4 regions of the Viridibacillus sp. NPDC096237 genome follow, and region 2 is predicted to be linked to each of the others. Evidence: riboswitches for the same ligand, from Rfam matches in the RefSeq annotation. Region 2 holds a riboswitch; each other region holds the start of a gene.

Region 1 (8,252 bases), on a different contig from region 2:
GGTCACGAAGAATTATTTGGGTATTTATAACTTCTTTTGTGGCGAGTAGAAAGGGATGAAAGTTTAGCTAAATGGTAAAAACGATAAAGTGGAAAGTTATTAGTACAGTAGTAACATTGTTAGTTATAGGTTTGGCTTTATTAAATGTAGTAAGCACATATACGGTCAACACTAAAATTGAAAAAAGTTTAGTGGATCAAAACAAAGTGCTCGTTGCAGAGATGTCTACGTCTATACAAAATTACTTAAACGTCTATGAAAAAGGTCTGATACAAATGTCATTAGCGCATGAAGTATTGGAATATAAAGATCTGTTAAGTGAACACAATAAGAAAAAGGCGACTATATTAGAAAAGAATTTAGATACACAGTTTCAACAATATATTTCTTTATATGACGCTACAACTTCCGTATATTACGGTTTAGTAAATAAGCATTTAGAAATTTTACCTGAAGCAGATCTAGGCGATGATTTTGATCCTACGACACGCGAATGGTATAAAGGTGCAATTGAAAACCCAGATAAGATTTTCTGGACAGAACCATATACAGACAAAGCAACAAAAGAATCGACAATTTCTGGTGCTAAAGCGGTATTAAAAAATGGTAAAGTTATTGGTGTAGTTGGTATGGATATTTTACTATCTAAGTTAACTTCGGAAATCTCAAAAAAAGAACTAGGTTTTGGTGGATATCCAATTATCATTGCTAAAGATGGTACAGCCATCGTTCATCCAGAAAAGACTGGTAAAAATTTATCTGATTTGGCTTTAGTGAAAAAAATGCAAAATGAAAATGATGAAAAAGGAGTAATTAAGGATGCTTCTGATGACACAGGAAGTGATTTTATAACAGTATATGATACAGTTCCCGGTCTTGAGTGGAAATTAGCTGCTGTCTTTGAAAAGAAAAATATTCAACAGACAGCATACGATATCCGTAATATTATTGGTGCAATTTCTGTTGTGTTACTCATTATTTTGTTCTTTTCTATGGCAACAATAATTGCAAAGATTACGAAGCCAATTACCATTTTGCGTAAATTAATGAATAGAGTAGCAATTGGTGATTTAACAGTAAGAGCTCGTTTCGATGCAAATAATGAAATCGGTCAATTAGCTACTGACTTTAATAAAATGGTTGATAATATGCAACAAATTATACGAGTCGTAAAAGATTCTGCCGCAGAGGTCCAATCAGGTTCACAAAATCTAAGTGGACTTGCTGAAGAAACAAATGCTTCAAGTGAAGAAGTTACAGCAGCGGTTGTTGAGATTGCTGAAGGCGCTTCAAAATCTGTGGAAAATGCAGAACAAGCAAGTGAAAACGCGATTACATTAAGTGAACAAATCAACTCGATCCTACAAAAGTCTAACTTTATGAATAGCATTGCCATAGAAGCTAATACGAGGAATCGAGCAGGACAAGAACAAGTGGATCAATTAAAATCTGCATTTCAGGAGTGGGAGACAAATCTACTTAGTATGTCGAACGTGATTTGTGCTTTAGAAAACAAAATAGACTCTATCGAACATGTCATGCAAACTATAATGGAAGTATCGGATCAAACTAATTTACTAGCGCTAAATGCAAGTATTGAAGCAGCAAGAGCAGGTGAATATGGTAAAGGATTTGCCGTCGTTGCCGAGGAAGTTCGCAAGCTTGCTGAGCAATCAGCAAGAGCAACAATAGAAGTGAAGCAAACAGTTCAACAGCTTCAATTTGAATCGAAGCAAGTAGGAGCTCAAATGCTGGAGACGAAGACGGTGTTCCAAAAGCAAGAAGCTGTTGTTCACGGTACAGACGCTATTTTTGAAACTATTTCATCATTAATGGAGGATATGCAAAAAGCCATCCATGATGTTTCTGAAGAAGTACATCGGGTAAGCTTATACAAAGAGACTGTCGTAGAAGTTATTAAATCAATTGGCGCAACATCGGAAGAAACGGCTGCTGCCTGTGAGGAAGTAAGTGCTTCATCGATAGAACAATTAAATTCAATTGAATCTGTCTCAACGGCATCAGAAAACTTAGCAAACTTAAGTGAGCATTTAGCTAACTCTGTAACTAAGTTCAAAATATAATCTTATACAAAAACCAAATGTCTAGAGCACAGGCATTTGGTTTTTTTGTACTAAAAATAATAAAAAATTTCTGGGAATTATAGAGTTAAACCCAGTTTCACTATGTAAATATTACAAACTTTTAGTGTTTTTATTCCATTAATAGAATAATGTATTGGATTTGAGAAAAATAAACTCCTCAACTAAGATTTCATCATAAAAGAAGAGCAATGTTCATATATTTCGTATAAATAAGTCCACTTAAAATCAAGATTAGAAATGACTTGCCACTATTTTTTGCCTTCTTTGAAATAATTCATTTTAGAAAAAAATGAAACTTGTATTCTAAAATAAGTACTCTAATTAATATATTTGTTATAGGATAAATATGAAGTTAATGGTAAAAAAGGAGGTTTGATATGCAAATAAACGTAATAGATAGACCTAGGTTTTACGCTAAATATGGAAAGAGACTATTAGATTTGATTATTTCTAGTATTCTTTTGCCTATTATTGTGCTTATCATGTTAATAATAGCTATTACATTACTAATTGTATCCGGAAGACCTATTTTCTTTACACAGGAGAGAACAGGGGTAAATCAATCAAACTTTCAAATATGGAAGTTCCGGACGATGAGAATTGATCAAGTTCAGAAGAGTAAAGTTAATGGCTGGAAAGGTGGGGTACCAGAACAGTTTGTTTTTAAGAACTCACAGGATACTCGGATGACTGGAATCGGAAAGCTACTAAGAAAATTGAGCTTAGATGAACTGCCACAAATTATTAATGTAATAAAAGGAGAGATGAGTTTAGTAGGACCAAGACCTGAAGTGCCAGAAATTACAGACTTTTATAATGTAGAACAGGCTAAAAGATTGTATGTTAAACCAGGAATTACAGGATTGGCGCAAATAAATGGACGTTCTAATATACCTCACGGAAGAAAAATATATTATGACATTGATTACGTAGAGAACTGCTCGTTACTTCTTGATATCAAAATATTAATGCGTACTATTCGCGTCGTTCTAACTAGAGAAGGGGCTTATTGAAAAATGCTAATAACCGTATACATAATCGACTCATAAAAGGTTACTTAATACTGCACCAATACCAGCAGTATCAATGATTGAATGTAAACACCGAATTAATCTACAATTTAAAAACCAGAAGATTTCTACAAAGCATTTGTAGTGATTATGAGAGTTCGATAATCTAGCTACCAAACCAATTATTGTTATTAGAAAGATATTGGAAATTTGAAGAACAGTTTCATAAAAGGATGTTAATTAGGGTTATTTCTTACTTGTTTTATCATGATATTCGATGTCAAAAAGATCTAAGAAAGGTGAGTAAATGAAAATTGTTCAAATTATCACGAGATTAGATACAGCTGGTGGAGCACAATCACATGTACTTGCCCTCACAAAACAACTTGTTTTAGATGGACATGATGTAACGATTTTTACTTCAAAAGGGAATCTCATTCATCAGGCTTTAAATGAAGAGAATATAAGCATTATTCAACTTCAATACTTAAAATGGGCAATTCACATTGTAGATGATATTCGTGCATTTCTTGAAATACGTGAAAACTTGCGTCGTATAAATCCAGATATAGTTGCTCTTCATTCATCAAAAGCAGGAGCAGTTGGTAGATTAGCGGCTTTTTCATTAAATATTCCAACTGTTTTTACCGCACACGGCTGGGCTTTTACGGAAGGTGTAAAGCCATTAAAAGGATGGGTTTATCAACAAATTGAAAAGGTACTAGCGTTAAAAACGACAAAAATCATTACTGTTTCTAATTATGATTATTCACTTGCCACAGAAAAAAAGGTCGTGAAAAAAAACAATATGACGACGATTCATAATGGTATCCATAGTAGTAATAGTAGACAAAACCTTTCTCAAAATAGAGTTCCAAAAATCATTATGGTAGCAAGATTTGAGCAACCTAAACGTCAAGATTTATTGATTGAGGTACTATCCACAATGACGGAGAAAGAATGGCAACTAGTATTCATAGGTGATGGAAGTCAGATGGAAGCTGCAAAAGCGTTATCGCTACAACATCATATTGCCGATCGAGTTAAATTTCTAGGATCTAGAGATGATATCGAAGAACAATTACAACAGGCAGATCTTTTTGTACTACTATCAGATTTTGAAGGCTTACCTATATCTATTTTGGAGGCGATGAGGGCTCAGTTACCTATTATTGCTTCGAATGTAGGGGGAGTACCAGAGCTCATCATTGATGATGAAACCGGATATGTGGTAAATCATGATTTAGAATCAATTAAAGGCTGTTTGAATCAACTTCTAGAAAATCATTCCTTACGGTTAAGGCTAGGTTATTTAGCTCATCGCTATTTTGAAGAGAATTTTTCGTTTCACTCTATGTATGACAAGACGGTAAGTCAATATTTACAAGCTCATAATGAAAAGAAAGAGAAAATTGATCTACAAATACTTAATCATCACTAAGCTTGTATAAAAAATTCATAAAAATAATGTCAGATAAGCGGAAAATGTTAATTCTTTAATATAGATAATTTAATAGTAATGTAAATATATCTGGATATTGCATTAGATCTTCAAAAAAATATAGACGAAAATCATACAGTTTCTCGAACATGATTTAAAGGCATATTCATACTCCAAAAACATAATCAATTTCCAGTTCCTTAATGAGACAAGTGTCAAAATGTTTGCAATAAAGGAGGGGATTATCCAAGTAACGTCTCGTTCAAGAAGGAATAAAATTAATAGTAATTCAAAGAAAATAAGAAATGGAGAGAACTATTGAACATTTTAGTAACTGGTGGAGCAGGGTACATAGGCTCACATATTTGTATTGAGTTAATACAAACTGGTCATGAAATTATTATTGTAGATAATTTTTCAAATAGCGATATGGAAGTAATCAATCGTTTAGAAGCCATTACAAAGAAAAAAATAATATTTCTTCCCATAGATATTTGCAACCAAGAAGAATTTGAAAAGGTATTTCAAAATTATTCAATTGATAGTGTCATCCATTTAGCTGGTTCCAAATCAGTTTTAGAATCCCTCAACGACCCAATCAAATACTACCTGCAAAATTTAGTATGCACGATCCAACTAGTCAGTCTGATGAATAAGTACAAAGTACATCAACTAGTTTTCAGTTCATCAGCAACTGTTTATGGCACTCCTGAACAATGTCCAATCCCTGAAACCGCAACTTTAAAAACAGAAAACCCCTACGGTACAACAAAGTTAGCTGTAGAAAAATTCTTATATGAATTTGCACAATCTAATCATTCTTTTTCAATCGTTTTATTACGATATTTTAATCCAATTGGAGCACATGAAAGTGGCATGATAGGAGAAGATCCTTTCACAATTCCAAATAATTTGATGCCATATATTACCCAAGTTGCAACAGGTAAATTACCTTTTTTGGATATTTACGGAAATGATTATTCGACGCTTGATGGAACGGGGATACGTGATTATATTCATGTAGTAGACTTGGCAAAGGGTCATGTAAAGGCATTGGAAAGTTTAAAAGAAAAGTATGGTTGGAGAGTATTTAATCTAGGAACTGGTGAGGGGTATAGCGTTTTACAAGTTGTAAAAACATTCGAATATGTATCAGGTATACCAATACCATATCTAATAAGCGATCGGCGTAAAGGTGATGTTGCAATTAGCTATGCTGATGCTACAAAAGCAAAGCAACAACTGAATTGGGCTGCAGAAAAAACGTTAGAAGATATGTGTCGAGATGCATGGAGATGGCAAAGAAATAATCCAAATGGTTATAAAGTCGGGAATATAAGAGAAGGTCAGTTGGTATACTTAACTGACTTGTAGTTGTTGTATAAAAATAGAATATCGTCTATGCTATATTAAACATACTTAAATAATAGGATTTAAAATATTTACTGCTAAGCCCTATAGGAAATCTATAAGGGCTTATTTCCTATCATTAAATTGGCAGAAATATTTGCTTATCTGACAATTTGATGGTAGGATTAAGGTAAATAAATATTCTTATCAAGAGAAGCCGAGGGATAAGGCCCTGTGAAGCTTCAGCAACCTCTGATTCAATCAGAAAGGTGCTAAGTCCTACAAGACATTTGTCTTGGAAGATAAGAAACGAGCGTATTAAGTTAGCCCTCATTCTTATCCATAGAATGAGGGCTTTTAATATGAGAATACATAACAGACATGAGGGAAAGGAAGAGAAGTCGCTATGCCAATTAATATTCCGAAAAACCTTCCGGCAACGGAATTACTAAAAGAGGAAAAAATCTTCATAATGGAAGAGGAGCGTTCAAAAAGCCAAAATATTCGTCCTTTAAATATATTGATTTTGAATTTAATGCCAGAAAAAGAGAAGACAGAGCTTCAATTGTTACGTCTATTAGGTAATACACCTCTACAAGTAAATGTAACATTTTTAAATACAGCGACGTATGTTTCAAAAAATGTTAGTGAAACGCATTTAGAATCATTTTATACGACTTTTGAACATGTTAAACACCGTCGCTTTGACGGCATGATTATAACGGGTGCACCAATTGAACTAATGGAATTTCAAGATGTTGATTTTTGGGAAGAAATCGTTAGTATTATGGATTGGACAAAAACAAATGTTACATCTGTATTACATATTTGTTGGGGTGCCCAAGCTGCACTTTATCATCACTATGATATTGGTAAATTCCCTCTTGCTAAGAAATGCTCAGGTATTTATGATCATACAATCACAGATCCAACTGTGAAGCTTGTTCGTGGCTTTAATGATATTTTTACTGCACCACATTCACGAAATACTTCTATATCTATCGAAAAAGTTGAATCCCATCCAAAGCTAAAACTACTGTCAGCTTCTGATGATGCTGGAGTATTTATTGTGATGTCAGAAGATGAAAAACACATCATGATTACTGGGCATTTAGAATACGATGCTCATACATTGGCAGATGAATATTCACGTGACGTTGCAAAAGGTTTGGATATAGAGGTTCCAAAAAACTATTTCCCTAATGATGACCCTACAAAGCTGCCAATAAATACTTGGCGTTCCCATACGCATTTATTGTTCTCTAACTGGCTGAACTATTATGTTTATCAGGAAACACCATTTGAGTGGGAATAATAAAATAGATGGGGCTGTCTCAAAAGGGCTAAATCATCCAAAATGAAGTAAATAAAAAACCAAGAATGCTGTTAAATCAACATTCTTGGTTTTTAAAATGGAGCGACAATGAGTCGAAATCGGATTTATTAGATAACCCCATCTTCTTTTGTATGTAAAGACCATTTTCTTTTAAAATCTTAAGGTATGCACTTTCAAAGCATACTTTATGCTATGATAAATGTAATTTATCTCGAAAGGAAGACAATAAATGAACTCACCTTTTACATTTATTCATACAGAACCAAAAAATATGGATTCAACTAAAAAATACCCAGCCATTTTTTTATTACATGGAATGGGAAGTAATGAGCAAGACTTACCTGGCTTAGTAGCAGATTTCGAAGATAATTGTCATATCTTTAGTTTACGTGGTCCTATTACACATAAACCTGGTTATGCCTTCTTTACGATTCAGGACATAGGAGCACCAGAACGTCCAGTATTTGATAAAGTCGCTCATTTTATTCGAGAATTTATAGAAGAAGCATCGTTTATTTATAATATTGATTTAGAAAAAATTGTATTAATGGGCTTTAGCCAAGGAGCAATTTTAGCACAATCATTAGCATTTGTTTTAGGTAACAAATTAACAGCTGTTGTCGCTTTAAGCGGTTATGTTCCTGATTTCGTGAAAAACGAATATCATAAACAATCAGTAGAACATCTGCCGATTTTTATCTCACACGGGGAATATGACTATGTTCTACCACATCAGTGGGGCGTTGAAAGTAAGGAATTCTTTGAGTCACTAGGTGCAGCTGTCACTTTTAAGAGTTATCCAGACGGACACGGTGTTACACCAGCCAATCATTTGGATTTAGTTACTTTCTTAAAAGAACAAATCTCTTAACTAAAAGCCATGAGCGTCGCTCATGGCTTTTTTTATTTCTATAATAATTCACTAGCGTTGCATTAAAATAACTTTAATTTTAAAAATACTCAAAATGTTCAATAATCTTGTTTTGTGCATAAAAAAAGTCCTTTATAAT
Region 2 (8,252 bases):
GCGCATACTCGAAGCTTACAATAGCTTTAAGTTTTTTTGTATTACTAGTAGAAGTTAGGCATGTGTAATCCTTGCACTCCCAGTAAAATGAATCATAGAAAAAACTATTATATAGTTTCAAACACTCCATAATAGCTTTCAATTACTCTGTCTTTATATTTACTATTTACTTAAAGCCATGCTATGAAGTGCACTGATCAGATAAATTATTTCTCAAAATGATAGCGACCGTTAAATAATTCAAATGTGACAGGTTCTTTAGCTCCCAAGAAATTAACTTGGAATGGACATTCGCCTCGTTCTGTTATTAATTTCGCTACAACACCATCTCCAATTGGACTAGCAAAGTATAAGTCACCGCCAACTAACTTAAGAACCTGGACAATAGCATTCAACTCCTGATCGATATACGCTTCTGCAACCTCTAACCCTAAATATCGAGACCATTTTCTAGCTGTTTTTTCAGCATCTATTACTGCAAAAGTAACGCCTGCAAAGTCCAACTTTTCTAATTGATTTCCAATGACGCCCTTTTCAACTTGCTCCTTTCTACGCTTATCGTCATTATCATCCCATTGAATAATGAATGGTAGTTGAAGTGTGTTATTTTCTTCTCCAGCATAAAGTAATTGCCAAGTAATAATACTGCCATCTGGTCGTTTTCTGTACATCGGTACTGGTCCATTTACAGATAGACCTTGCTCTTTCAAACGCTCTGCTACCCCCTCAATATCCGATGTACGAACTGCAAATCTTACGAAGCCTTCTTTGAAATCATTATTTACTACTGTTTCAATAAGACTGTGATGTAAATGCTCTGTCTCAGCTATTAGAGCTCTGTCATATGTACCGAGATACTCGATATAGCTTAGATCAAAGTAGCTAAGTGCATTATACGTTCCGCGCCCTTCATGAACGCCACCTTCAACAGCATGGATTCCTTGGCTTTGTAATAGCTTAATTACTTCTTTTGGTTCATCTACAAAATGTACTAAGTGATCAAACGATAATGTCATGTTCAAGTCCCCTTATTTAAATAAATAATGTGAAACGATTTTCACAAACGATTTCTCGATTATTAATAACGCCCTTTCATCAAAATCAAATTTCGGATGATGATGCGGGAATTGTGTGCGTTCATCGTCATTACGAGAGCCTACTTTGAAATAAGTGCCTGGCCTTTCATTTAAAAAGTAGGCAAAGTCTTCTGCACCCATTGACGGCTCGATATCTATTACAGATTCTACACCGAACTCATTTTCAAATAACTCTTTTACAAGTGCAGTTTCGAATGGGTGATTATAAAGCGCTGGGTAGCCACGTAAATAATCAATTCCATACGTTGCATGCGCTGATTCAGTAGTCCCTTTTACAATTGCATAAATTTCCTCTTTCACCTTACTACGAACATCTTCTGTCATTGTACGTACTGTTCCTTCAATAATCGCCGAATCTGCGATAATGTTAAAAGCACTACCTGCACGGAAAACTCCCACTGTCACTACCGCTGCATCAAAAGGGTTTAAGCGACGACTGACTATGTTCTGTAATGAACTTACTATTTCACTACCGATTACGATTGAATCGATGGATTGCTGTGGTTTCGCACCGTGTCCACCAAGCCCTTGAATTTTAATCGCGAATTTATCTACTGCTGCCATTCTATAGCCATCACCAACAGATACTTTTCCAACTGGAACACCTGAATCTAAATGTGCACCGAAAACATAATCCACATCCTTTAATACATCTTCAGCAATCATGAATTTTGCACCACCAGGTGGTTTTTCCTCCGCATGCTGGAAGATGAAAATAATGTTACCATGTAAATGCTTGCAGTAATGACTGAGCGTTTTTGCTGTCGCTAGTAATGCGGTTGTATGCCCATCATGTCCACATGCATGCATGACGCCTTCTTTTTGAGATTTATAAGTAACTTCTTTTAAATCTGTAATTGGTAATGCATCAAAATCGGCTCTTAAAGCAATTGTCTTACCAGACTGCTCCCCTTTTAAAATTCCGATTAAACCATTTCCACCAATCCCTTTTTTCACTTCTAAACCAAAACCCTCAAGCTTATCTGCAATAAACTTTGCTGTTTCATATTCTTCAAAAGATAGCTCAGGATGCTCATGCAAATATCTTCTCCATCCAACAATTTCAGCAAAGCCTTGATCTATTTCTTCATAAATTGTAGTTAAAAATTCTTTTTGCGTGATCGCACTCATTCAATATTCCTCCATTCTATTTATCCCTTTAATTCATATTAGTTTACTATGAATTAAAGCTAAATTTTTTTCTTAGAACTTTTCATTATAGTATTACATATTTATTTCATGATAATAAAAAAGCCGACTTCTATATTTCACTCCAAGAAATCGACTTTGTATACAAGTCCCTCCTCATCTATCAAGTTTTTTAATCAACTTGCAGGAATTAGCACCTTGCTATAATAGCGGTTGCTGAGATGTCACAGGGCCAGTCCCTCCATCTCTCTCGATAAGAAAACCTATTGAATTAGTAGTATTTAAAAATCATGATACGTCACTCCATTAAAAATTGCAATATATTCCCTGTAATTCTCTAAATTAATATGGCGCTTTTTGATAAAAATAGTTCGGTGTTTTACGTTCATTGTCATATGGTTTATGGAAAACATGCGTTGTAGCTGGTGATAATGGTGGAATAAGCCATGTCCAATTTCCCGTTACGTCACGCCCTGCAATTTGCTCATTAGTTTCGAAGCGCTTGAATTGTTGCGCTGCTGTATGGTGATCTACAATGCTCACATCATCTTCTTTATACGAATATAAAACTGCTGCATTCAATTCAACTAATGCGCGGTCTTTCCATAAAGTCGAATTAGATGCTGTATTTAGACCCATTTTCTCTGCAATTATTGGAAGCATATTATAACGATAATCATCCGCTAAATTACGCGCACCAATTTCTGTTCCCATATACCAGCCGTTAAAGGGAGCCGCCGCATACGTGATGCCACCTACTTCGAGTTTCATATTCGAAATCATCGGAACCGCATACCATTTCAACTCAAGCTCTTCAAACCATTCAAACTCAGGATGGCGAATCGGTACTTCTAATATATATTCAGCTGGAATATCGAATATTTGTGGGGCTCTATCCTCTACTTGAATAACAAGTGGTAGCACATCAAAACGGCCACCCTGTCCTTGCCAGCCAAGTTGCTCACATTTTTGTGTAAACGCTACTGAATCTGGATCGCCTACAATACCATCAGTTGTTTCATAACCTGCATAGCGAATTAATTGATGGTTCCAAACTCTTACATCACGTTGAGAGAAAACCGTAATCGTTGGACGAATACGACCATCATTTGTTGCAAAATCAATATGCTCTAAAAGTGCGTGGAAAATATCCTGCTCATCTCTTAATTCGCGCTGATCAAGTAATTGCATCGTTTGCCAAAATAAGCGACCAATACACTTATTGCTATTGCGCCAACCTACTTGTGCACCAAACTTCAGTTCATCTATCGTATGTTCATAAAAACCATTGTCATGAATCTCATGCTCTACTTCAGCTATGCGACTCACTAACTCCTCATCAGATTGTCCCGTTTCCGAATAATACATCTTTATAAATTCAATTGCCTCATTCAACATCGCTATAGTTCCTCCTGTCACTACTCGACTTCCTATCTACCATCATAGAAGAAGTGATTTCCAACAGACAAGGCATAAGACTTAAATAATGTGGTGATTTTGTGGCAACTACATTTTTATTATAAAATGAACAATAAAATACTGTAGTAATCAAATATTTTATCCTTATCCAATATAAAAAAGGACTATTAATGGTATGAAACCAATTAATAGTCCTCGCTTTTACTATGCTTTTTTAGTTCTTCTGTTAAATAAAATTCCTAATCCAAATAAGATTGCTGCGCCCCCTATAAGCAGTGTCCATAACTGGACTCTGAACCTGTTTGAGATAGTGAGCTACTTTCATTAGCACCAAAACTCCAGACATGCCTTTCTTAAAGCCAATCTACAGATTATTAAACTAAGATTCAAATATCATTAAAACATTATCAATTACCCTCATTTTAACTATCAAAATGATAATAATAATTATTATTATATACAATTTATTCTTGACTTTAATTAATGAGTAAGATGTTTAAAAGATCTTTATTTTGTCTAATTCATGCTCACTTTGATATTTTAATATATTCAGCACCATTAATGCTATTTCACATCCCTTTTTTGTTCCTTTAATAATTTATTTTGAAAATGAATTAACCGTCATTATTTATATAATATACTTAAAGATATAAATTCCTTAAAGATAATTATTATAATTTACTTTCATCTATCAATCTGTTATATTAGTTTTTGAAGAGCACGATTCAGTTTAAAAATAGGAGGCACAACATTATGACAAATGATAATAATAAAAAGTTAACAACTGCTGCAGGCGCACCAGTCGTAAGTAATACAAACTCTATGTCTGCAGGTAAACGTGGACCCCTTTTACTGCAAGACATATGGTTGCTTGAAAAATTAGCTAACTTTAACCGTGAAGTTATTCCGGAACGTCGTATGCACGCTAAAGGTTCTGGTGCATTTGGTACTTTTACAGTAACTCACGATATTACTAAATATACAAAAGCGGCAATCTTCTCTGAAGTAGGTAAAAAAACGGCAATGTTCGCTCGTTTCTCAACTGTAGCTGGTGAACGTGGTGCTGCTGATGCTGAACGTGATATCCGTGGATTCGCATTAAAATTCTACACTGAACAAGGTAACTGGGACTTAGTTGGTAACAACACACCAGTATTCTTCTTCCGTGATGCAATGCACTTCCCTGACTTAAACCATGCTGTTAAACGTGACCCATATACTAACATGCGTTCAGCTAATAACAACTGGGACTTCTGGACAAATTTGCCCGAGGCATTGCACCAAGTTACTTATGTTATGGGTGACCGTGGTGTCCCAACTGATTACCGTCATATGCACGGATTTGGTTCACATACGTATTCAATGATCAACGCTGATAATGAACGCGTATATGTGAAATTCCACTTCACTTCACAACAAGGTATTAAAAACTTCACAGACCAAGAAGCTGCTAACGTAGTTGCACACGACCGTGAATCATCACAACGTGACCTATTAGAATCAATCCAAAAAGACGACTTCCCTAAATGGAAAATGTCTATCCAAGTGATGACAGAAGAAGAAGCTCGTAACCACCGTTACAACCCATTTGATTTAACAAAAGTATGGTACAAATCTGAATTCCCATTAATCCCTGTTGGTGAATTTGAATTAAACCGAAACCCAGCTAACTATTTTGCTGAAGTAGAACAAGCTTCATTTGCACCTTCTAACGTAGTACCTGGTATTAGCTTCTCACCAGACCGCATGCTACAAGCTCGTTTATTCGCTTATGCAGATGCTGCTCGTTACCGTTTAGGTGTAAACAATACATCTATCCCAGTTAACGCACCAAAATGCCCAGTACACAACTTCCACCGCGATGGACAAATGCGTGTAGATGGAAACTTAGGAAGCACATTACACTATGAGCCTAACAGCTACGGCCAATGGCAAGAACAACCATCATATAAAGACCCTGCATTAACACTTGATGGACCAGCTGATATCTATGACTTCCGCGAAGATGATGACAATTACTTTGAACAACCAGGTAAATTATTTAACATCATGAGCTCAAAAGAGCAACAACGTTTATTCGAAAACACTGCTCGTAACATGGAAGGCGTTGAGTTCTTCATTAAAGAACGTCACATCATTCACTGCTACAAAGCAGATCCAGCTTATGGTACAGGTGTTGCTAAAGCAATGGGGATTGACATCAACGATATTGATGTTAACAAAGAAATTCGATACCGTTAATATAACGAAGCCTCGTTTAGCTACTCATGCTAATCGAGGCTTTTTACTTTTTAACCACTTATCCACATTTTACTTAATTATTCTGAATTTTTTATATACTTATTAACAAAATTGGTGTATAACTCTGTGTATGTTGTGGATAGGATCATTTTTCATTAATTAGTTATCCACAATAATTAGCAATTCTTCACTTAGAAGAGTTGCTTTTTTATTTAAAACAATAGATTTAATTCATTTTTCATTAGTACTTATGTTTAAAGCAAGACCTATATATAAATTACATCTGTTACTGTAATACAATTTACAAGTAAAGTTATTAACACAGTTTGAGTAGATTCTTCAGATTCAATATCATATATTTTTTATGTCGCTCCAATCAACTACACAAGTAATAAAATAAAAACACCCGTGTCCTCAACAAGATGTTAAAAAAATATACGCTAGACGGAAGGAGACAATTGAGCGTGTCTGAGTATTTCGCCTATAAGAGAGGCTCTACAATAACCAAAATTATAAAAAACAAAAGGCATTCAATTATTACGTGAATGCCTGATACCGAACTATCATTTTCGTTAATTATATAGAATGACTTTCTTCTAAGATACGAGTAAATTCCTCTAGCACTGCCTTTTCGTCCATCGTACTAAACCATCGATAAGATTCAGAATCTAAAATTCGATAATGGTTGCTTAAAATATTTTGTTGCAAACGATATCCTTTATCCTCTTGTACTGTACGCCACCAAATATACCCACCCATAGTTTTTTCTTTTGGGCGTGCAATGACATCATGTGCTGTTAGTTCTACTACTTCCATCGGATCGCCACCCATTGCATTTTGCAAAATTGAACTTTCCCTAAAAAGGGCACATAGTGCAACTGTTGTTGTCCAACCGCATGGTACTCTCTGCTTTTCTATTTGAACAAGCGTTTTTTTAGATATACCTAGTACTTCAGCCATTTTATCCTGAGTATAATTATTTTCCGTACGAACTAGCTTAAATTTGGCAGTAGCGATACTAATGATTTGTTCTTTATCCAAGCTTATCAACCTCATCTGTTTCTTTTAGTGTAATTTTATACTATAAAATGCGAAATGGGAAATTTCAATTCAGAATTAGATTACAGAACAATTGATACCTCTTTTGCCATCATAACTTGATTTCTACCTTTTTCTTTCGCCTCATATAGGCATTGATCTGCTAATCCAATCATTGCTCCAGGCTCATTTCCCATTAAGGGATATTCTGCAATACCCCCTGAAATTGTAATACTTTTACCAGTAGGACTTACTGTTTGCTCTATGTCTGTGCGTAACTGCTCCGCTATTAGACAAGCATCAGTTGCAGATGTATTTGGCAGTAAGATGATAAACTCTTCTCCACCATAACGGAACATAAATCATGCGCTCGTGTTACCTTTTTCATTTTCAATGCTAGAAATTTCAAAACTTCATCCCCAACACCGTGACCATATGTATCATTCACTAACTTGAAATGATCAATATCTATCATAACAATTGAATATGGTGTATTTTCATTTGTCCATTTTTGCATACGCTCATTTAATGTACGACGGTTTGTCAATCCAGTTAATGGATCTGTCGCTGATTGGTCCATAAAGAAGCTTACTTGTCCATGTAGAAAAGACAGGCTTTGAATTAATGCTTTTTTTAGCTGTATAACTTCATAATACCAGCCTGGTACTAGTGCAAGGTTCTTTTCTTCGTTTACTTTCATACTGCTTTCCGTTAATGTCGCTAATTGCTGTAGTGGACGTGCAATTTTAAGGGAAGCCCATAAAATGATAATAAGTGAAACGAGCAATAAAGGTAATGCGGCATACAACATCTGCTTTACCATGTTTGTTGCAGGCTTCAAAGCCATTTCAGTTGAGCGTTGTGCCACAACTCCCCAATCGGCAATTGAAATATACGAATATCCTGCCAGCATATCCTTCCCTTTAGAATTAATCACACGAGCTGCACCGGTACTATGTTTTTCAAGCATTTCGCTCACAACTTTATTGTCAAATACTAAATCATTAATACGTGACTTATCCTGATGATAAATTATGCGGCCATCGTTTTCTACTACATACACGTAAGAGCCGTCTTTATTAAAATGCTCCCCTAGAACCTCATTCAATACATTATTTTCTTTCAAATAAATAGTTCCACCTATAAGTCCTAAATATGAACTATCCTTAGCGAAAACTGGAACTGAAATGAAGATGAGCAAACGATCTGTTATTCCTTTATAAGCTTTTGATATTAATGGCTTTTTTTGAGTTATCGCTTCTTTTATAGCATCAGAAGTTAATGTCTTTCCTTTTAAATCTAACGATT
Region 3 (8,252 bases), on a different contig from region 2:
AACCTGTCACAACAGGCTGCCACGGCGAATTTGAAAGCAACTAAACCAGAAGCATCATTGATAAGTGATTCACCACGAACAAGATTTAAAATCTTCTCCGGTATTTGTATACGCTTTGCAATACCGTTTACTGCTACAGGATTAGTGGGCGATAAAATAGCTGCAAGTGCAAATGTAGCAGCAAGTGGTATCTCCGAAATTAACCAGTGAATAAAGTAGCCACCACCGAGTGTCGTTAGAAGGACTAATATAATAGCATTCCCGAGAATTGGAGCGCGCATTTTCCATAGTTCTTCTCTAGGGAAATTGCGCCCATCATTATACAAAAGTGGAGCAACAAAAAGTAATAAAAACCACTCAGATTCAAGCTGAAGTGTCATCTCATTAGCAAATATAGCTAGTGTGAATAAGTGCTGTAGGTATAAATGATATATAATGTCCAATTACATTCGACAACAACAAGCAAACTAATAGTAAAAGTATTGTAATTAATAAATCCATAATAAGCTCCCTTCAAAAAAAGTATCGATATAAAAGTAAGTATTTATTCATTACCCTTTTACAGAAATAAATGTGTTGTGTAAAAAAATCATGAGTATGAATGAAAAGTTCATGTTAAATTTGACAAAGCTGTAAACGTTCGAAAATATGTACGTGAATATGTGATGGATATCATGACAGTTTTGAAAATGAAAGTTTATACTAGAGCTACAAACAATTTAAATAAGACAGAATCCTTTGTGAGGAGTGAACATATTGAAAACAGTTGTTGTAGTCGGTGGCGGTATAACAGGCCTGTCTACTATGCTTTATTTACAAAAGGAAAAAGTAAATAAAGGCTTAGATATAAATTTAATGTTAGTTGAAAAGAATGACTTCTTAGGCGGTAAAATGCTTTCTGTAGAACGTGAGGGCTTTATTTTGGAGACGGGGGCAGATTCGATTGTTGCTCGCCATGCAAGTGTTATGCCTTTAGTAGAAGACTTAGGGTTACAAGATGACCTCGTATATAATGGTACAGGTATTTCTTATATTTACACAAATAATACATTGCACGCGATTCCAGCGGACAGCGTTTTTGGCATTCCTACAAGTGTAGAGTCTCTTGAAAGTAGTACGTTAGTTTCAGCGGAAGGAAAACAAGAGGCGTTAAAAGATTTAGAGTTGCCGAACGAGCATTTTACAAAGGACAGTTCAATTGGTTCTTTCCTTGAGTATTTTTTAGGAAAAGAGCTTGTTGAAAAGCAAATTGCTCCAGTGTTATCAGGGGTCTATTCAGGGAAATTAGATACATTGACAATGGCATCGACTTTACCTTATCTACTCGATTATAAAGATCAGTATGGAAGTATTATTAAGGGGTTTGGCGCACATAAAGAGAAATTTCAAAAAGCGGCAAATAAAAAATTCATCTCTTTTAAAAATGGTTTATCTTCATTATTTAATCGTTTTGAGGAAAAGTTAACAGACGTTACAATACTAAAAGGCATTTCAACAAATGATATCGAAAAAAATGGCGATAAATATAGAATAACATTTAATAATCATGCAGCAATTGAAGCTGATTTTATCGTGTTAACAACACCCCATGATGTAACTCAAAAGCTATTAAAGGATCCAAATTTGGACGAGGACTTCAACGAATTTAGCAATGCATCACTAATTACGATTTATTTAGGTTTTAATATTCCTGATAGCCAATTACCTGCAGACGGTACAGGATTTATCGTGTCTGAAAATAGTGATGTAAAATGTAATGCTTGTACATGGACAAGTCGTAAATGGAGCCATACTTCAAAAGACGGTAAATTACTTGTACGATTATTTTATAAAAATTCAAACCCAGCTTTTGAAGAGATGAAGCATTTAAGTAAAGCAGAATTAACTAAAATCGCATTAGAGGATATTGCAAAAAGCTTAAAAATAGAAGCAGAGCCCACTGTTGTAGATGTGACAAAGTGGAATGATTTAATGCCAGTTTACCATCTTGGACATGCAAAAACAGTAGAAGCTTTATCAACTAAAATGGCTTCTTCATATGAAAATATAGTACTTGCAGGTTGCTCTTATTACGGTGTAGGTATTGGCTCTTGTATTAAAAATGGAAAAGAAACCGCAGAATCGATACTAAATAAAATACAGTAAAGAATGATCATTAGATTGGAAAGAGCTATTAGAAATAACAATTTCTTTAGCTCTTTCTTTTTGCACAAATTTTTAGTTTAAACAAATTGGAAAACTACTTGAAAGTGCTAAATGAATTGTTACTATAAAATGAATGAGTAAAAAAAGGGAAGTTTGATTATAGGTATTCTATTTTTGGTAATCGGGTTGGTTAGTATTTATTTTCTATAGACCAATCATGGGTTATTTCATCTCGCAAAAGCAACGATCGAACAACAAGACATAGAGATGGCTATAATAAACCTAGATACGTATTTATTTTGAGTAAGTAGCTGATTTAAATGTCAAAGATGTTGTCAAGGTACAATTCAATCAAAGGAAACTTAATGCAATTGGAGCTAGTAGTATACATCATGTGAATATGCGATTGCCCCATTTTATATGTGTCGAATACAAACGTAGCAGTTGGTGCAGGCACGATGAGCCAAATCAAAAGATGGGGAAAGCTAACTATGCGCTAGCTGGACATAATATGAATAATGGGAAGGCACTCTTTAGTCCTCTTACAAATGCAGAAGAAGGTATGGAAGTTTATTTGACTGACTTTTAAAAAATCTATGAATATAAAATTGAAAAAATACATATTGTACAACCGGAGCAAATTGATGTGATTGATGAAAATGAAAAAATGATAACTCTTGTTACATGTAATTATGATGGCTCTAAACGCATGATCATTCAAGGTAAACTGGTTGAAACAAAGGGTTATGATAAAGCAGAAGGTAATGAAGTTTTTTCAAATAAACAGCAACGATAGAAAGGTCAATCTTTTAATACGAAGTCTTCAAAAGTCCTCTTTTTTTGTTTTGTAGTAAAAATATACATATAATACTGAGTTTTGCTGCAATTGCGAAAATCCACTTGACGATATTCATCTCAGGGGTTATGATTCTTTTAATTATTCTAACAATTAAATAAATATTTCTTATCAAGAGAAGCTGAGGGACTGGCCCTTTGAAGCTTCAGCAACCAGCCATTTGGTCAGGTGCTAACTCCAGCGGATTTACTGATTGTCCGAAAAGATAAGAAGGAGCGAACTTCGTAATCGTCAAGCCTTCTTATTCATAAGAAGGCTTTTTTATATAGAAAGGAAGGGATTTTAATGGGATTACTTGAAAAACTACAAACACAAGTGTTAACGGCTGACGGTGCGATGGGCACTCTATTATATTCTTACGGAATCGATTATTGTTATGAGGAATTGAATATCACTAAACCTGAAGTGATTGAAAATATTCACCAACAATATATTAAAGCTGGTGCTGACATTATTCAGACTAATACATATACAGCGAATGCCATTAAATTAGAACGTTATGGTTTAGAGAGTTCAGTAAGAGAGTTTAATGAATCGGCAATCGCAATTGCAAAACGTGCTGCGGCACCAGGAGGACAATTCGTCTTAGGGACAATTGGCGGTATTCGCGGTATTCGTAAAAGTGAAGCGACACTAGATGAGATTATAGTTGCACTTGATGAGCAGGCTGGGCATCTACTGTCGGGTAATCCAGACGGTTTATTACTTGAGACGTACTATGATTTTGAAGAGCTTTCATCCGTAGTGAAGCATTTGCGCAAAGTAACAGATATACCAATCATCTCGCAAGTATCCATGCACGAGCCAGGAATTTTACAAAACGGCTTACTACTAAATGATGCACTACACCAATTAGAAGCTTTGGGTGCAGATATTATTGGAGTAAACTGCCGTTTAGGCCCCCACCATACAATCCAAGCGTTTGAAGATGTTGAATTACCATCAAAGGCATTCTTATCTGCGTATCCAAATGCAAGTCTACTAGATGTAGAAGATGGCAAAATTGTTTATGAATCAGAGGCTGATTATTTTGGTCGTGCAGGTGTTTTACTACGTGACCAAGGTGTTCGCTTAATCGGTGGGTGCTGTGGTACAACACCGAAGCATATTGAAGCGGTTAAAAAACGTATTGCGGACCTACCACCAATTGAAAATAAAATTGTAAAAAAGAAAAAAGTGGTTGAGATTAAAGAGGCGATACCAGATCATCATGAGCCACTCCATGAAAAGGCGAAAAAGGAACGTACAATTATCGTAGAGCTTGATACACCTCGCCATCTTGATACTGCCGCCTTTATAGAAGGTGCGCAAATACTTAATGCAACAGGAGTTGATGCTGTCACTATGGCTGATAATTCGTTAGCATCTCCTCGTATTAGCAACATGGCAATGGGCTCTATTTTGAAAATGCAAAATAATATTCGTTCCCTCGCCCATATTACTTGTCGTGATCGCAATCTAATTGGCTTACAATCACATTTAATGGGCCTAGATGCATTGGGCATTAATGAGATTCTTGCAGTTACTGGAGACCCTACAAAAGTAGGTGATTTCCCAGGTGCAACTAGTGTTTATGATGTTTCAAGCTTAGAGTTACTTCAGTTAATTAAACAATTGAATGAAGGGATATCATTTTCTGGTAAACCTCTTCGCAAAAAGGCTAATTTTTCTATTGCAGCTGCATTTAATCCTAACGTTCGAGTACTTGACAGAGCTGTAAAACGATTAGAAAAGAAAATTGAGTGCGGAGCAGATTATTTCATCACACAACCTGTATATACAAAAGAAAAAATAATAGAAATCTATGAAGCTACGAAACATTTAGAAACCCCTATCTTCTTAGGGATTATGCCATTAACCGGTATCCGAAATTCGGAGTTTTTACATCATGAAGTACCAGGTATTAAGCTCTCTGAGGAAGTACTTGAGAGAATGCGTGCAACAGGTGACGATAAAAACCTTGCAACTGCAGAAGGTATTGCGATTGCTAAGGAATTAATCGATACAGCTGCAGAGTTATTCAACGGCATTTATATTATTACACCATTCACTCGTTACGACATGTCGGTGGAATTGATTCACTATATTCAAGAGCTAGACAAACGGAAAGTAGGAGATCACAACTATGCTAAAACAACCAATTAAAGAACGACTCCAACAACATATTCTTATTTTAGACGGTGCGATGGGAACTATGCTCCAAAACGCTAATTTAACACCTGATGACTTTGGTGGAGATGAATATGATGGCTGTAATGAATATTTGAATATTACAAGACCTGACGTGATTGAAAATGTACACCGTGCTTATTTAGAGGCCGGTTCAGATATTATTAGTACAAATACATTTGGTGGAACACCCGTTGTATTAAATGAATATGCACTTGGTGATCAAGCATATGAAATCAACTTATTAGCAGTACAGATTGCTAAAAAAGTAGCAGATGAATTATCAACCCCTGAATGGCCACGCTATGTTGCTGGTGCAATGGGACCGACGACTAAAACCCTTTCAGTGACTGGTGGTATTACATTTGATGAGCTATTGTATGACTTTTATGTGCAAGCAAAGGCATTAATCGAAGGTGGAGCGGACTTATTATTACTTGAAACAAGTCAAGATATGCTGAATGTTAAGGCGGGTACTTTAGGTATTAAACAAGCATTTGAAGAACTAGATAAGGAACTTCCAGTGATGATTTCAGGGACAATCGAACCGATGGGAACAACTCTGGCAGGGCAAAGTATTGAGGCGTTTTATATTTCAATTGAACATATCAATCCTTTATCAGTTGGATTGAACTGTGCTACAGGACCTGAATTTATGACGGATCACTTACGTTCGCTTTCAGAATTAGCGACAAGCTATGTTAGTTGTTATCCGAATGCTGGTTTACCAGATGAAGAGGGGCATTATCACGAAACTCCGGAATCACTGTCTAAAAAGCTTGAAGGTTTTGCAGATAAAGGTTGGTTAAATATTGTTGGGGGTTGTTGTGGTACGACACCAAATCATATTAAAGCAATTCGTAAAGTGGTGGAAAATAAGCAGCCTCGCCAAATGCCCGAAACGGAACATGGGCATGTAGTCGCAGGAATTGAACCGCTTGTTTATGATGATTCAATGCGCCCGTTGTTTGTAGGAGAACGTACAAATGTTATTGGTTCACGCAAATTTAAGCGTCTAATTATAGAAGGTAAATTTGAAGAAGCAGCTGAAATTGCACGTGCCCAAGTAAAAAATGGTGCGCACGTCATGGATATTTGCTTAGCAAACCCAGACCGTGATGAACTTGAGGATATGAAAAACTTCATGACAGAGGTAGTGAAGAAAGTTAAAGTTCCTCTTGTAATCGATTCGACGGATGAAAAAGTAATAGAAGAAGCTCTGAAATATTCCCAAGGTAAAGCAATCATTAACTCTATCAATTTAGAGGACGGTGAAGAACGTTATGATGCGGTTTTGCCTATCGTAAAAAAATACGGTGCATCTATCGTCATCGGAACAATCGATGAAAAAGGGATGGCTGTTGACCGCCATAGTAAATTGAAAGTTGCTGAACGTTCATATGATTTACTAGTTAACAAATGGGGAATTGCACCAGAAGATATAATTTTCGATCCTCTTGTATTCCCGGTAGGCACTGGAGATGAACAATATATAGGTGCAGCTGAAGAAACGATTGAAGGTATTCGCTTAATTAAGGAAAAAATGCCACGTGTACTAACTATTTTAGGTGTTAGTAATGTATCGTTTGGTTTACCTCCAGTTGGACGTGAAGTATTAAATGCTGTGTATTTATACCACTGTACACAAGCTGGATTAGATTACGCAATTGTAAATACCGAAAAATTGGAGCGCTATGCTTCAATTCCAGAGGCCGAGATTAACTTAGCAAATGATTTAATCTATAAAACAAATGATAAAACACTTGCTGATTTCACTGATTTCTACCGTGACAAAAAGAAAGAAAAGACCGAAGATGATATTCCGAAAACAGTACCAGAGCGACTAGCTTATTACATTATTGAAGGTACAAAAGAAGGACTACTTCCTGATTTAGAAGCTGCTATGAATATGTACGATTCACCGTTAGAAATTATTAATGGACCATTGATGACGGGGATGGCTGAGGTTGGACGTCTATTCAATGACAACCAGTTAATTGTAGCAGAAGTATTACAAAGTGCAGGGGTGATGAAAGCATCTGTTTCTTTCCTAGAACAGTTCATGGAAAAAAATGAAAATGACACTGGTAAAGGGAAAGTTATTTTAGCAACTGTTAAAGGTGATGTACATGATATCGGAAAAAACCTTGTCGATATTATTTTAAGTAATAATGGCTATAAGGTAATTGATGTCGGTATTAAAGTTACACCGCAAGCACTGATTGAAGTTATTAAAAAAGAACATCCAGATATCGTTGGTTTATCTGGATTACTCGTAAAATCAGCTCAGCAAATGGTTATTACGGCGCAAGATTTCAAGGATGCGGGTATCATTACACCGATGCTCGTAGGTGGAGCGGCATTATCAAGACGTTTTACAGAAACAAAAATTGCAGCAGAATACGATGGTCCAGTTATGTATGCAAAAGATGCGATGCATGGGCTTGAGTTAGCTAATAGACTGCAAAGCGTCGATAAAGGTGAATTGCTAGATGAATTAGAAGACGCAATTGAAAAACGTGTAGCATCGGAGGCAAAACGTGCTGCAAGACCAGCTATTGCAGTAGCTGAAAAACCTGTTAAAACAGTGCGTTCAGATGCACCTATCTTTGTACCTGCTGATTTACGACGCCACGTTTTAAAGGACTATTCTGTATCACATCTGTATCCGTATGTGAATATGCGAACATTAATTGGCCATCACTTGGGTTTAAGAGGATATAGCGATGAAATGCTTGAAAAAGGTGAATCCCGAGCAGTTGAGTTATACGAATTAGTAACAGAATTTCTGGAATCAGGTATGTTGAATCCATCAGGTATGTATCAGTTTTTCCCTGCACAAGCAGACGGAGATGATGTTATCATTTATGATCCAGCAGATAGTAAAACCATTATTGAGCGTTTTACTTTCCCGCGTCAAAATAAGACACCATACTTATGTTTAGCTGATTTCTTGAAAACAGTTGATAGTGGTGAAATGGATTATGTTGCTTTCATGCAAGTAACGGCAGGTCATGGTGTACGTGAAGCAGCAGCGCGTATGAAGGAGCAAGGGAAATTCCTTGAAAGTCATGCATTCCAA
Region 4 (8,252 bases), on a different contig from region 2:
TAATAGATATTCAACATGCATTAGACCACTCGATTATAGTCGCTATAACAGATAATCGAGGTATCATTACATTTGTAAATAATCATTTTTGTGCCATTTCTAAATACAGTAAAGGTGAGCTAATCGGGCAAGATCACCGTTTGTTGAACTCAGGGCATCATTCAAAAGCCTTTTTTAAAGAATTATGGTGTACAATTGGCAGCGGGGAAATATGGCGCGGTGATATTTGTAATCGTGCAAAAGACGGTAGTTTGTATTGGGTTCAGACTACGATTATACCGTTTTTAAACGATAAAGGTACACCTTACCAATATGTGTCGATTCGAACAGATGTAACAGAACAAAAAAATATTAAAAAGCTGAAATTCTTTGCTTATCATGACGATTTGACAGGCTTATATAACCGTCGGATGTTGAATATTCGATTGGCAGATTTATTTAAAAGCGCACATAAAGAAGATTTTTCATTGTCACTTTTAATGATGGATGTTAACCGTTTTAAGAGTATAAATGACGGATTAGGTTACTTAACGGGTGACTTATTTCTAATTGAAGTGGCGACTCGTCTAAAAAGACTCGGTATCGATGAAAAGTCACTGTTTCGATATAGTGGTGATAAATTCGTCATTATTATGAAGAATGAAAAGCATGCCATTTGGAAGGCGCATCAAATAATGGCTAACTTTGAAGACAGTTTTCTAATTGAACAATTTGAATTCTATTCTTCTGTCAGTATCGGCATATGCTCAAGCCCTTCTGATGCAAACACGCCAGAGGACTTAGTCAAAAGTGCGAACGTCGCATTGCTTGAAGCAAAAAAGCATAAATCTAGTTATTATATACAATATGAAAATACGATGAATAGTTCTCATTATCAATTTCTACTTTTAGAAACAAAATTGCGTCATGCAATAAAGCAAGATGAAATTCAATTGTATTATCAGCCGAAAATCGAGTTGGAAACTAATCAATTAATTGGTATGGAAGGTTTAATACGTTGGTATGATAATGATTATGGCTTCATCTCTCCAGCTATGTTTATCCCATTTGCAGAAGAATGTGGATTAATCAGTTCAATCGGTGTGTACACATTGAAAATAGCTTGTAAACAAATGAAGAAGTGGCTTGATGAATATGAACTAGATATTCGTATTTCAGTTAATATATCACCAATTCATTTGAAGGAAAGAAATTTTGTACATAATTTACGTAAAGTATTGCAAGAAACAGGTTTACCTGCTAGAAATTTAGAGTTGGAAATTACGGAAATGAGCTTAATGCATCAAACAGAGGAATTAATTGAAACGTTTAATCAAATAAAGGCGCTAGGTGTAATTATTGCAATTGATGATTTTGGTACAGGCTATTCCTCACTCAGCTATTTAAAACAATTCCCAATCGATATATTGAAGATAGACCAATCGTTCATACAAGGATTAAAAACAGGGCTTAGTAATGTTGCAATGGTGACAGCGATTATCAAATTAGCGCATGCTCTAAGTATGCAAGTGATTGCTGAAGGTGTAGAAACGGAAGAAGAATTGTGTATAGTTCGTGAAAATCTTTGTGACTTCGCCCAAGGATACTACTTCAGTAAACCATTACCAACAAATGAATTTTCAGCGAAATTACATGAATTGTATGTTTCTAGAATTTAATGAATTAACTTAAATAAGTTGAAAACAAAAAAATCACCTCTATACGATGAGGTGACCTCAGACTGTAGACAAACTCGAAAAAAACGAGTTTTCTACAGTCTTTATTTTTATACAGGATAGATCAGATTTTCCGAGGCTTATCGTTCATTTTCCGCAGGCGAGCGTACGCTACTCCAAACCAATAAAATACTACCTTCTACTTTTCTATCTACTCAATCATTTTTTGACCTTTTTGAACTACTTTTATTCGAAGTGAACTTTATAATCATCTGATTTAATAAGTTTAAATTTATGTTCAAACAGTCGAAGGAACATAACATTTAATACAATCGGCAATATGAAGAACATACTTAACATAACAGTAATATTGAATAGATTCCAACCGCCAGTAGCTAGGTTTATATAATTCAGAGGGCCAACTAAGCCAGCAAGGCCGAATCCTGCACTGATAGGGGTTCCAGCGACCTCTACAATACCTGCTAAGCCACCAAGGATAGCTGCTGTAATCATCATCGGTAAGGCAATTTTAGGCTTCATAAAAAAGTTGCGCATTTGAATCTTTGGAGAACCCATTACGTGGGCAAGAGCAGTGCCTAAAGAGTTTGCTTTATAGCTTGCAATACACATTCCTACACCAGAAGCTACAACACCAAGATTGGCAGCACCAGCACCGATACCTGAGAGCATAATAACAGTTGCAACTCCGATTGTCGATAATGGTGATAAAATTAAAATACTAAAGATTACAGCAATGGTTGAGCCCATTATCACGGGTTGTAAATGTGTAATATTATTAATAATAACACCAACATATCCTGACCCATTACGAACAAAAGGTAAAATAATAGTGCCTAATAACCCAGGGATGAAAATTGTTAATGCTGGTAGTAGTAAAATCGTGTAGTCCTTTAAACGTGTACCTACGTATTTAACAAATAACACAGCTAATCCTGCTGTAATTCCTGTATTTATCACAACGCCTATACCATTCAGTGTCATAACGCCGTCAGTTGATATTTGCACTACTCCGCTACCTACAATCGAAGCAAGACCAATACTAGCAGTCTGAATTGGCGTTAATTTAAATGACAGACCTACAGTTACACCGATAATGACAGGTAACATGCTCATAACGAGTACAGATATATCTAAAATATGTTGTAATATCGGAAAATATGGAATGATCAATTTTAATATTTCACCCACTAAAGCATTTGGAATGAGGGATACTACAATTCCCATACTCATACCAGTTAATAACTTGTTAAAAAAATCTTTCATACGACAAATCTCCAATCTCAAGTGAGTTAATGTTCTAAATTATATGAACAATTCAGACGGCGGTCAATGCAACCAATAGTAGCATTCTATTGAATAAACACATAAAAGAGTAAATATACAACATCAACTAGAATATTATTGATAAATTCGCACATTTATTTTATCTGACAATTCTATCATTTAAGTACTTTTTATAAGCTGATAGATGTGGACACAATAAATCAAAAAATAAATGAAGTAATTTATGAAGGAGAGATTACATGGATAATATGTTATTAATGTCTCACAGCATCTTCCCAACGGCCGATATATCCCGTACGTAGTCAAATGGACAAGAAGTTATACCAAATTAAGTTTTATATGGTTATGGGTATGATGCGTACTTTATAACAAACAATCATGCAATGCTTCAAGAGGAATTCATTAACTCTAGTGTGAAAATAGATCGCTCATTAAGTGATACCGATTACAACAATAAAGAGTTTGTTATCGAAGATATTGATGGTAGATGAATAGCATTTGGGATCAAACAAGGCTAAAAACGGAGCTTAAAGTTGTTTTTTTGTAATGAAAAGCTATCATAATTGCTAGTAAGAATCATATACTTAAAAGAATTTTCGAAATTTTATATTGACAATAGATTTCGAAAGTTGTAAATTTAGAAACAACAAAATAACTTTTTTCTTATCCAGAGAGGTGGAGGGACTGGCCCTGTGAAATCTCAGCAACGGACGCTGTACCGTGCTAATTCCAGAAGCGTATGCTTGAAGATAAGAAGAGTGCATGGACGTATCATCAACCTCTTCTTATCGAGAAGAGGTTTTTTGTTCAAAAAAATGATGAGGTGATGGATATGTCAACAGAATTAATCAATGCACTAAAAACGTTAAAAGAAAAGAAATGGATCGATTTAACACATACTTTTGGAGCAGATACACCACGATTTAATGCATTTAAAGGGTTAGAAAAGACAACGCTATTTTCACATGATGATGGCTTTTTTACTCAAAACTTTGCCTTTGCTGGTCAGTACGGTACACATTTAGATGCACCTATTCACTTTGTCCGTGATGCTCGCTATTTAGAAGAATTGGAGTTAAAAGAACTTGCATTGCCGCTCGTTGTAATAGATCATTCTAAAGATGTAGCCGAAAATCATGATTTCACGTTTTCAGTTCAAGATATTTTAAAATTTGAGGCTGAATACGGTGAAATTGAGGCAGATACATTTGTTGCACTCCGCACAGATTGGAGCAAACGTTGGCCTGATATTGAAGCATTTAATAACTTTGATGCTGAGGGTAATCCACATGCGCCAGGATGGTCAGTAGATGCATTGAAATTCTTATTTGAGGAGCGTCATATTAAAGCGGTAGGACATGAAACATTTGATACGGATTCTAGTGTATTATATCGTCAAAACAATGCTTTACTTGGTGAACTATATGTATTGGAACAAGATACTTATCAAGTAGAGTTGCTCACTAATCTAGACCTGCTACCTCCAAAAGGGGCTATCATTTTTAACATCGTACCAAAACCTGAGAAGGCTTCTGGCTTCCCAGTTCGATCATTTGCTATTCTACCTTAAATAATTTGTACCCACTCGTCTGAAACGGCATAGTAAGAAGTAATTTATGCTAGATACCGTTGGCTCCGGCCGTCATAGTATAGACGCAACTGAATAATAGAATCTAAGTCGTGATCCTTTTGGTTATTAAAATTGATGATTTGAATGGAATTGAAGTAGCGGAGTTATTGAATGAGCACCTTCAATGTATGGTACAAAATTCTCCTCCGGAAAGAATACATGCCTTAAATCTTGAGGAATTGAAAAAATCAGAAATCACATTCTGGAGTGCTTGGGAACAAGATACATTAGTTGGATGAGGTGCATTAAAAGAACTTAATGCTCACCATGGTGAATTAAAATCAATGCGTACTTCTTCATTACATTTAAGAAAAGGTGTTGCAAGATACATTCTTGAACATATCATTGAAGAAGCTAGGAATCGTGGTTATACGCGATTAAGTTTAGAAACAGGTTCAATGGAGGCTTTTGAACCTGCTAAGAGGCTATATTCTAAAATTGGGTTTCAATACTGTAAGTCATTTTCGAATTCTATTGAGGATTCAAATAGCGTGTTTATGACATTAGAATTATAAGTATACTGATTGAGCATTCTTTTAACAGATAGAAACGATAAAATACAAAAAGAGCATGTTTTGAATTTTTTTTTCAAAACATGCTCTTTCTCTTCGCCTAAATAGTAACTCGTTTAGTCTATTGCTCGCTCCTTTATTATTATTAAATGTTTGATGATAAGCGAACCGCTGTTGTAATGTTTTTGAGTTTTTGCTCTTTATCAATTAATGCTTGTTGAGCTTCTTCTAATGTTACGAGTTCGAATCGAATTTTAGCACCTGTTTGTAACTGTGCAAGACTTGCTAAATCAGCTGTGATGACTTGTATCATTTTCGGATAACCACCAGTCGTTTGACGGTCAGCCATTAAAATGATTGGTTTACCACTAGGCGGGATTTGCACTGTTCCAAATGTCACAGCCTCTGATAATAATTCGAATTTCTTTGTCAAAGATAACGCCGGTCCCTCAAAGCGATAGCCCATTCGATCAGCCTCTGTAGAAAGAGTATACTGATTGTTAGTTAAGCAATACTGACTTTCAGCGGTAAAACAACCCCACTCAGTTCCTTGCATTACACGAATTGTTTGCTGTTGTTTTAATGAGATTAATTCGTTGTAATTAACAGACCATGAAGTAGGACCTACCAGTTGAATTGCATATTGATGTATTTCTTTATTTTTTTTAGTATAAGGTCCGATATTTACTTCATCCAGCTTTTGTAATGCTCTACCTTCAAATCCACCCATGCCAGCTTTTAAATATGTACTTTTACTATTCATGATAGTAGGAACTTGAATCCCTCCAGCAAAGCTTACATAAGCGCGACAACCTTTTTGAGCTCGTTTAAACTTTAATACGTCTCCTTTTTTCACGATAAATGGACGCCAAAGTGGTACTGCTTCATTGTTAATGGTAGCTGTTAGATCCCCACCTGTAAGCGCAATGAGATGATCCTCATTAAATTGTAATATGGTCCCAAACAGTGAGATTTCAAGCACAGCTTCACCTTCTAAATTCCCTACAAGAATATTCGCAATTCTTAAGGAATAAGCATCCATTGCGCCACTCACGATGACCCCATATTTTTGTGAACCAAATCGCCCTAAATCTTGAATGGTAGTTAATAGCCCTGGTTTAATAACTGTAACTGTCATGATCTTGCCTCCTTTAATTGTTTGTATTCTTTTTCAGAAATTGGTTTAAAGCGAATACAATCACCTGCTTGCAAAAGGGAAGGAGGTGTTTCATTTGGTAAAAATAAATCGAGTGGCGTACGGCCAATAATCTGCCAACCACCAGGTGTTTCAAATGGGTAAATTCCTGTTTGTTTGCCTGCAATCCCAACTGAAAGTGCCGGAATAGCAAGTCTAGGTGTTTCTTTTCGAGGTGTTGCTATAGCTTCGTTCATGCCTCCCATAAAAGCAAATCCTGGTGCAAAACCTAGCATATAAACAAGACACTCATTAGCACTATGTAATTGAATGACTTCATCCTTAGTTAGGCCGTTGACTTTGGCCACATATTCTAAATCAGGACCATATTCACCACCATAAACAACTGGTATTTCAACAACTCTCTGAGAAGTTTGTTGAACTGTTGTCATTTGCGTAATAAGCTGTTGCACATACTGACATACAAAGCCAAATGATGTTACATTTTTGGACACCTTAAAAAGGGTATATGGATTATAGTAAATTGTAATATTTGTGTATGCTGGAACAGCTTCTATAAAACCAACAAACGGCTGTTCTTCAAGCATTGATGCTAAATTTTGTAAGATAGTACAGTTCGATGGATTTATTGTATTCCCGATCTGAACCATTACTGCTGAATCTCCTAAAGGTTTAAATTTTACATGTTTAAATTCTTCTCCCATAAATTACAACCCCTTATTTTGTGTTTTAAACATTATAATCATTATAGATATAGAATAGTAAATGACAAGTAAGATATTTACATTTGATATTTCATTATTGTGAGAAAGTTGAAAAGTAAATGTTTTCAGAATAATAATTTAGTGGTAGTATATGTTTTGTGTTAGAAAAACTGACATTACGCAACTAAAAAATTAAGGAGCTGAGAAAATGTTTCGAGTGGACTTGAATTGCGATTTAGGTGAAAGTTTTGGTCGATACAAACTAGGGGAACAAGAAGATATTTTAAATTATATAACTTCAGCTAATGTAGCGTGCGGTTTCCATGCTGGAGATCCTACGGTTATGAGAGAAACGGTTAAAATGGCTATTGCCAAAGGAGTAAAAATTGGCGCTCATCCAGGTTTACCAGATTTAAATGGTTTTGGACGTCGCCCAATGCAGATTACTCCGCAAGAAGGCTATGACATGGTCGTATATCAGATTGGTGCATTACAAGGTTTTTTAACTACATGTGGAGAAAAAATGCAACATGTAAAACCACACGGTGCATTATACAATATGGCCGCAAAAGACCAAGCGTTATCAGAAGCAATTGCTCAAGCAGTCTATGATGTTTCACCAAATCTTGTGTTATTCGGATTAGCTGGAAGTGAGTTAACGAAAGCAGGAGAAAAATTAGGACTTCAAACAGCACATGAAGTATTTGCTGACCGCACATATCAAGCTGATGGTTCACTTACTTCACGTACGCAATCAGATGCTTTAGTGACAGATGAGGAACAGGCTGTGAATCAAGTAGTAGCGATGGTTAAAGAAGGCTATATTCAGTCTCAACAACAAACGAAAGTATTATTACTAGCAGACACTGTTTGTATCCATGGGGATGGAGTACATGCTCTTGAATTTGCAAAATATATTCAAAACACATTGGAGAAAAATAACATTAACGTTCAAGCATTTCACATATAAAAAGGGGTTTTCATATGACAAAGCTTAGCTTAGATCAAGGGCAAGGTAGAAAGAAAGTAGGGCGTAGTGTCTTACTAGGAGCTGCCTTCCTAATGGCAACATCATCGATTGGACCAGGGTTTTTAACACAAACGACGGTCTTTACACAACAATTAGGCGCTAGTTTTGCCTTTGTTATTTTAGTTTCACTTATTTTAGATGTTTTCGCTCAAATGAATGTTTGGCGTATCATCGCAGTATCTGGCTTACGTGGACAAGAGATTGCCAATAAAGTCCTTCCTGGTTTAGGTCTTGTATTAGCAATCATGATTGTTATTGGC

The links. A riboswitch is a leader RNA that binds a small molecule or an ion and turns the genes downstream of it on or off. The one in region 2 is predicted to bind S-adenosylmethionine.
Region 1: it holds a riboswitch for S-adenosylmethionine, as region 2 does, so the genes downstream of both, metA (homoserine O-acetyltransferase MetA) here and ACQKMD_RS12180 (M20 metallopeptidase family protein) in region 2, are expected to answer to the same signal.
Region 3: it holds a riboswitch for S-adenosylmethionine, as region 2 does, so the genes downstream of both, ACQKMD_RS15260 (bifunctional homocysteine S-methyltransferase/methylenetetrahydrofolate reductase) here and ACQKMD_RS12180 (M20 metallopeptidase family protein) in region 2, are expected to answer to the same signal.
Region 4: it holds a riboswitch for S-adenosylmethionine, as region 2 does, so the genes downstream of both, ACQKMD_RS07860 (cyclase family protein) here and ACQKMD_RS12180 (M20 metallopeptidase family protein) in region 2, are expected to answer to the same signal.

Annotation. Positions count from the first base shown of each region.
Region 1 is NZ_JBNNTI010000050.1:16,753-25,004, forward strand. It holds gene ACQKMD_RS19120 (methyl-accepting chemotaxis protein) at 72-2,084, shown strand; gene ACQKMD_RS19125 (sugar transferase) at 2,483-3,118, shown strand; gene ACQKMD_RS19130 (glycosyltransferase family 4 protein) at 3,423-4,556, shown strand; gene galE (UDP-glucose 4-epimerase GalE) at 4,875-5,930, shown strand; SAM riboswitch class I at 6,108-6,215, shown strand; gene metA (homoserine O-acetyltransferase MetA) at 6,313-7,221, shown strand; gene ACQKMD_RS19145 (alpha/beta hydrolase) at 7,472-8,113, shown strand.
Region 2 is NZ_JBNNTI010000019.1:65,650-73,901, forward strand. It holds gene ACQKMD_RS12170 (CynX/NimT family MFS transporter) at 1-1, shown strand, start outside; gene ACQKMD_RS12175 (VOC family protein) at 207-1,016, opposite strand; gene ACQKMD_RS12180 (M20 metallopeptidase family protein) at 1,029-2,228, opposite strand; SAM riboswitch class I at 2,400-2,506, opposite strand; gene ACQKMD_RS12185 (nitric oxide synthase oxygenase) at 2,589-3,644, opposite strand; gene ACQKMD_RS12190 (catalase) at 4,419-5,906, shown strand; gene ACQKMD_RS12195 (helix-turn-helix transcriptional regulator) at 6,483-6,947, opposite strand; partial or broken gene ACQKMD_RS12200 (sensor domain-containing diguanylate cyclase) at 7,028-8,252, opposite strand, start outside.
Region 3 is NZ_JBNNTI010000029.1:29,485-37,736, reverse strand. It holds gene ACQKMD_RS15275 (cation:proton antiporter) at 1-443, opposite strand, end outside; gene ACQKMD_RS15280 (cation:proton antiporter) at 1-10, opposite strand, end outside; gene ACQKMD_RS15270 (protoporphyrinogen oxidase) at 757-2,145, shown strand; gene ACQKMD_RS15265 (sortase domain-containing protein) at 2,738-2,941, shown strand; SAM riboswitch class I at 3,107-3,213, shown strand; gene ACQKMD_RS15260 (bifunctional homocysteine S-methyltransferase/methylenetetrahydrofolate reductase) at 3,287-5,146, shown strand; gene metH (methionine synthase) at 5,127-8,252, shown strand, end outside.
Region 4 is NZ_JBNNTI010000009.1:86,966-95,217, reverse strand. It holds gene ACQKMD_RS07870 (putative bifunctional diguanylate cyclase/phosphodiesterase) at 1-1,658, shown strand, start outside; gene ACQKMD_RS07865 (PTS transporter subunit IIC) at 1,902-2,939, opposite strand; SAM riboswitch class I at 3,621-3,716, shown strand; gene ACQKMD_RS07860 (cyclase family protein) at 3,793-4,530, shown strand; partial or broken gene ACQKMD_RS07855 (GNAT family N-acetyltransferase) at 4,650-5,105, shown strand; gene ACQKMD_RS07850 (biotin-dependent carboxyltransferase family protein) at 5,248-6,240, opposite strand; gene pxpB (5-oxoprolinase subunit PxpB) at 6,237-6,962, opposite strand; gene ACQKMD_RS07840 (LamB/YcsF family protein) at 7,171-7,932, shown strand; gene ACQKMD_RS07835 (NRAMP family divalent metal transporter) at 7,947-8,252, shown strand, end outside.